Anaerocolumna chitinilytica: one gene and its partner. The protein of the gene in region 2 interacts with the protein of the main gene of each other region in a pairwise test. Links are inferred from orthologs where the notes say so. Each region holds a gene or a part of one and is shown on either strand. Other genes may lie near its edges.

The links. The genes of interacting proteins can lie anywhere in the genome.
Region 1: the proteins of recA (region 2) and dprA interact in binary tests that used the Bacillus subtilis proteins (3 or more experiments, as listed by UniProt). The link is inferred for Anaerocolumna chitinilytica from one-to-one orthologs.

The regions. Positions count from the first base shown.
Region 1 is NZ_AP023368.1:3,697,140-3,700,207, reverse strand. What follows is about bases 154-3,058. They hold dprA (DNA-processing protein DprA), read left to right. Parts: upstream 154-1,012; coding sequence 1,013-2,104; downstream 2,105-3,058. Other genes in these bases: topA (type I DNA topoisomerase), read left to right, coding at 2,164-3,058; bsdcttw_RS16180 (YifB family Mg chelatase-like AAA ATPase), read left to right, coding at 154-1,001. Outside these bases: more of bsdcttw_RS16180, read left to right, coding at 1-153; more of topA, read left to right, coding at 3,059-3,068. UniProt on the Bacillus subtilis protein: Protein that helps load RecA onto ssDNA during transformation. Binds cooperatively to circular ssDNA, is able to bridge different segments of DNA. Favors the loading of RecA onto SsbA- or SsbB-coated ssDNA and formation of RecA-DNA filaments.
Region 2 is NZ_AP023368.1:3,268,525-3,271,591, reverse strand. The notes cover bases 150-3,053. They hold recA (recombinase RecA), read left to right. Parts: upstream 150-1,036; coding sequence 1,037-2,071; downstream 2,072-3,053. Other genes in these bases: bsdcttw_RS14345 (MFS transporter), read left to right, coding at 2,922-3,053; bsdcttw_RS14350 (regulatory protein RecX), read left to right, coding at 2,071-2,667; bsdcttw_RS14360 (sodium-translocating pyrophosphatase), read left to right, coding at 150-637. Outside these bases: more of bsdcttw_RS14360, read left to right, coding at 1-149; more of bsdcttw_RS14345, read left to right, coding at 3,054-3,067. UniProt on the Bacillus subtilis protein: Multifunctional protein involved in homologous recombination, DNA repair and competence.

The DNA of each region.
Region 1 (3,068 bases), 430 kb from region 2 along the record:
TTGATTTTTCTGATATTTCCGGTCAGAAATTGGCAAAGCGTGCAATTGAAATAGCAGCTTGCGGAATGCATAATATACTTTTAATCGGTCCCCCGGGGTCCGGGAAAACTATGCTTGCAAGAAGGATTCCCACTATTTTACCGGAACTCTCTTTTGAAGAAAGTCTGGAAATATCTAAAATATACAGTGTTTCAGGTCTTCTGAATAATAATCAGTCTTTGATTCGTAACAGACCATTTCGGTCACCACATCACACAATAACCACAACTGCTCTAACGGGCGGCGGTAGATTTCCAATGCCTGGGGAAATTAGTCTTTCTCACCTGGGTGTTTTATTTTTGGATGAGTTTCCGGAATTTAACCGCGGAACGATTGAAATATTAAGGCAGCCTTTGGAAGAGAATGAGATAACCATTACCAGGCTAAACGGAACTTATCGGTATCCGGCTAATCTGATGTTATGTGCCGCCATGAATCCATGTAATTGCGGGTATTACCCTGACAGAAATAAGTGTACTTGTTCTCTGTCACAGGTAAAACATTACTTGGGTAAAATCAGCCGCCCTCTCTTGGACCGGATTGATATCAGTATTGAGGTGCCGCAAACTGATTTTAAAGAACTTAACAAAAGTGCAGGAAGCGTCAATACAGTAGATAAAATATCTGCAGATGAAACTTCAGCAGATGAAACATCTGCTGAGATAAGGGAACGCATCAAAAAGGGAAGACAGATGCAAAAATCGAGATATCAAAAGGAGAATATCCAATTTAATTCTCAGATTACTCCTAAGATGCTCTCTGTCTACTGCAGACTTGGTAAAGAGGAAGAAAGAATAATGGAAGAAGCTTATAAAAGGCTGAATTTAAGTGCCAGGGCTTATCACAGGATATTAAAGGTAGCAAGAACCATAGCTGACCTGGAAGGGGCTGAGGTGGTAAATGTTAATCACTTAAGTGAAGCAATTTGTTACCGCAGCATGGATAAGAAATATTGGGAGTAAAGGAGCAGAATATGACTGAGAAAGAGTATTGGTTTTGGCTGTGTGCTATGACTGAATTGGGACAAAAGAAAAAAGAAGCAATTCTTTCGTTTTTTGTGTCTCCGGAAGCAGCTTTTTGTGAGAAAATGGAAAGTTATTCTAGGATCGAATGTTTAAATGAAAAGGATTTACAAAGGATAGATACAAGCCGAAATAAGAGTAAGATTTCTGAAAGCTATGCTAAACTGGCTGAGAAAAGCATATATTTTGTAACAATAGAGGACGAGGAGTATCCCAGGAAGTTAAAGAATATATATGAACCACCATTGGGTTTATTTTATAAAGGGAGGCTTCCCGCACAAGACCGTATCAATATTGCCGTAGTTGGAGCAAGAAATTGTTCGGATTACGGATTTGATACTGCGAGATTTTTTGCAAAAGAACTAACAATTGCAGGTGCAGGAGTTATAAGTGGCCTTGCGTCAGGCATTGACAGTGCGGCTCATACAGGTGCCATTATTGGAGAGGGAGAGACCTTTGCAGTACTTGGCTGCGGTGTTGATATTTGCTATCCGGTAGAAAATTTCAATCTTTACCTAAAAATTGAAACTAATGGAGGAATTATTTCTGAATACAGTCCCATGACCCAACCAAGGGCTTTTCATTTTCCTATGCGGAACAGAATTATCAGCGGCCTCTCAGATGGGATATTAGTAGTAGAAGCCAGAGAGAAAAGTGGTTCTCTCATTACTGTAGATTATGGGTTGGAGCAAGGAAAAAATATTTATGCTATTCCTGGAAGGCCGGGGGACAAACTTAGTGACGGCTGTAACAATATCCTGAAAATGGGAGCAAAAGTATGTACTAGCCCAGAGGATATCATGGAAGACTATAATAGTCTCTGTAAAAAAATTACTAAAGTCGTGAAAAAAAATGATAATTTACTTGATGCAAATGAAAAAATAGTGTATGCTTGTTTAAGTCGTATCCCAAAACATATAGACGACATAGCAAAGGAGGCTGGTTTTCCAATCGGAACATTGGCTTTCGTGTTATTTCTATTGGAAAGTAAGAATTATATTAAACAAACAAGAGCAAATTATTATGTGACTGATATATTATAGGAAAAGGAGAATGCAATCTCCTTTTATCAAAGCAGGAAATGAGAAATTCAGATAGGGGAGTGCGCATGAATCTAGTTATTGTAGAATCACCGGCAAAGGCGAAAACGATTAAAAAATTTTTAGGTGCAAATTATGAGGTTGTGGCTTCTAACGGGCATGTCAGAGACTTACCCAAAAGCCAGCTTGGCATAGATATAGAGAATGATTTTGAACCCAAGTATATCACTATCAGAGGAAAGGGCGATCTCTTGGCCAAGCTTCGAAAGGAAGTTAAAAAAGCTGATAAAATATATTTGGCAACTGACCCTGACCGTGAAGGAGAAGCCATATCCTGGCATCTTACAAAGACCCTGAAACTGGATGAAAAAGTCAGCAGCCGTATTACTTTTAATGAAATAACTAAGAATGCGGTAAAATCCTCCATTAAGCAGGCAAGAGAAATCGATATAAATTTAGTGGATTCACAGCAGACTCGAAGAATGCTTGACCGTATGGTAGGATACAGTATCAGTCCGCTGTTATGGGCTAAAGTTAAAAGAGGCTTAAGTGCCGGACGTGTTCAATCCGTTGCTCTGCGCATTATCTGTGACAGAGAAGATGAGATTAACGCATTTGTTCCAGAAGAATATTGGACCTTAGAAGGGAACTTTCAGGTAGAAGGTGAGAAAAAGCCGCTGGTAGCAAGGTTTATGCCATCTTCTACAGATAAGAAAAATATTTCTTCTGAAGAAGAAGTAAATAAAATTATGAATGAGCTAAAGAATGCGAAATTCAAAGTCTCTGAAATAAAAAGAGGAGAAAGACAGAAAAAGCCTCCTTTACCCTTTACAACAAGTACCCTACAGCAGGAAGCTGCCAAGACTCTGAATTTTTCTACCTCAAAGACAATGAGACTGGCACAGCAATTATATGAAGGTATAGATGTTAAGGGGCATGGGACTATCGGTCTTATTACCTATTTAAG
Region 2 (3,067 bases):
AATTGGAGCATGTATTCCCTGGTTATTTTCCTCCCTTATTATTAATGCGGTTACCAGAGCGGCAGCAAAGATAGTTGAGGAAGTAAGAAGACAATTTAAAATACCCGGATTATTAGAAAGAAAAGTGAAACCGGATTATCAAAAAGCTGTTGATATCTGTACTGTTTCAGCACAAAAGGAACTTTTAGGGCTTGCACTTATCGGAATCTTAAGTCCCTTGGTTGTAGGTATTCTCCTGGGAGTAGAGTCTCTAGGAGGCTTCCTGGCAGGTGTAATTGTTTCTGGACAGCTTTTAGCCGTATTTATGTCTAATACCGGCGGAGCATGGGATAATGCCAAAAAGACCATTGAAGATGGCTTGTATGGCGGTAAGGGTTCTGAGGCTCACAAAGCAGCTGTTGTTGGCGATACTGTTGGTGATCCTTTAAAGGATACAGCAGGTCCTGCGCTTAATCCTATGATTAAGGTTATTAACATGGTATCCCTGCTTGCAGCTCCCGTACTTGTTCAGTATAACGCCAAGAACTGGGGTATGATAGCAACCTTTATCGTATGCGCTGTTGTAATCGTAATATCTATCTTATATTCGAAAAATGGTGGGTTCTCTTTCCTGAAAGGAAAATCAGGTAAAGCATAAAGCAGGTAAAGCATAGAACAATTAAACGATACAAACGAGTTAGTACAGCTTTCAATGAATGTTTTGCATAAGTATGTGAACATTTATTGAAAGCTGTTTTCTTAATTTAACCTTTGTGATATAATTTCCCGAGATAAGACTTTACAAAATTCCCCCTTTCTGCTATTGTATTGTTATAGTTTTATTCTTATATTTTTTCTTTCGGTATTTCACCGGATTATTCACAGATTATTTTAACATTTACCGGAGACAGCTCTAAGGTGAATAAACGTCAGATAATGGAGAGGGTGATTTAAACTCAATAATTTTAATACAGTTAATTTATATTTTCATTGACAAATGAAAGAAGATACGCTATTATTAAAAAAAGAACATAAGTTCGTATAAAGGAGAGGAAATATGTCAAAAGAAGATAAGAGCAGAGCATTGGAATCAGCCCTTGCACAGATTGAGAAACAGTATGGAAAAGGCTCCGTTATGAAACTTGGTGATACGGCAGCGCATATGAATATAGAAACCGTTCCTACAGGATCCATTAGCTTGGATATAGCATTAGGTCTTGGAGGGATACCCAAAGGAAGAATTATTGAAATCTACGGACCGGAATCCAGTGGTAAGACAACAGTAGCTCTTCATATGGTAGCAGAAGTTCAAAAGATAGGCGGAATTGCCGGATTCATTGATGCAGAGCATGCCTTAGATCCTGTATATGCCAAAAAAATAGGTGTAGACATTGACAATCTTTACATATCACAGCCGGATAACGGAGAACAGGCATTGGAGATTACGGAAACAATGGTACGTTCCGGTGCGGTAGATATTATCATAGTAGACTCTGTAGCAGCTCTGGTTCCTAAAGCTGAAATCGACGGTGATATGGGTGATTCTCATATGGGCTTACAAGCCAGATTAATGTCTCAGGCTCTCCGTAAATTAACAGCAGCTATCAGTAAGTCCAACTGTATTGTAATCTTTATCAATCAGTTACGTGAGAAAGTCGGAGTAATGTTTGGTAATCCTGAAACTACTACAGGCGGACGTGCCCTTAAGTTCTATTCCTCTATCCGTATGGACGTTCGTAAGATTGAAGCATTAAAACAGGGCGGAGATATTGTAGGTAGCAGAACTCGAATAAAGGTGGTTAAGAATAAGATAGCCCCTCCTTTTAAAGAAGCTGAATTTGACATAATGTTTGGACAAGGTATTTCCAGAGAAGGCGATGTTCTGGATTTGGCATCCAATGATAATATTGTAATAAAGAGCGGTGCATGGTATGCGTATAACGATGCTAAGATTGGTCAAGGCAGAGAGAATGCCAAGCAATTCCTGAAAGAGAATCCGGAAGTCTTTAATGAGATTGAGAAAAAGGTTAGAGAGAAGTACAATATAACCGCCGGAGCAGTAATTTCCCAAAAGGAAGCAGATGAGCAGTAATGATTGTAACGGGTTTAGAACAATACGGTAAGAATAAAGTAAAAGTATATTTGGAAGAAGAATATTACTTCATGCTTTATAACAGAGAGATTTATCGATATGGTCTTAAGGTGGACAAGGAAGTTTCTGATTTGATTGTAAAAGAACTTAATGACCATATGGTTAAGAGAGCTAAACAAAAAGTAATGGCTTTATTGAAGAGTATGAATCGTACAGAAGCTGAGCTTAGAGCTAAGCTTGCTCTTTCTGGTTATAGAGAAGCGGCAATTGACGAAGCAATCGAATATGTTAAGAATTATCATTACATCGATGATTCCAGATATGCAGCCAACTATGTACGTTTAAAAAAGCAGAATAAGAGCCGTAGGCAGATCATCGGAGAACTCAAACAAAAAGGGGTATCAGATGAAGAAATAGAAGAAGCTCTTGGAACTGAATATGACAACGAAGAGGAAGCAATTAAGAGAGAAATTCTGAAGAAAGCAAAGGATATAGACAATCTGAGCAGGGAAGAAAAACAAAAATTAGCTGCGAAACTCTATCGTAAGGGATATGGAATGGACCTTATCAAATCACATGTCAAACTTGATTATTAAGTAATATTGGTAGATATATCCCAGTAGGTATATCCTAGTAGAATAAACTATACGAAACAGAAGTACTTGTTGAAGAATTCTGATTCGTATAGTTTTTTATGTCTTTAGCATTTAAGTGAGCAATGAAGTTAAACAGAGTAGGATTATATTCAGGTAATAAAAAGAAAGACTTGTATTATACAGGATTTATGCTACTATTATTGGTAACAGATAACAACTTAGAGATGCACAAAGGCTGTGGGAGGAGTTATTACATGAAGAAACGCTTGCAGAGTTTAACTGCAGCTGCCTTTAAGAAAAGCATCATTTCTTCTTTTTTACCGGAAAATAATGCTCTGCTTATGTTTACTATCGAAGGAGTTCTATTTGCGATAGCAACGAACATTATTAATAATAACAA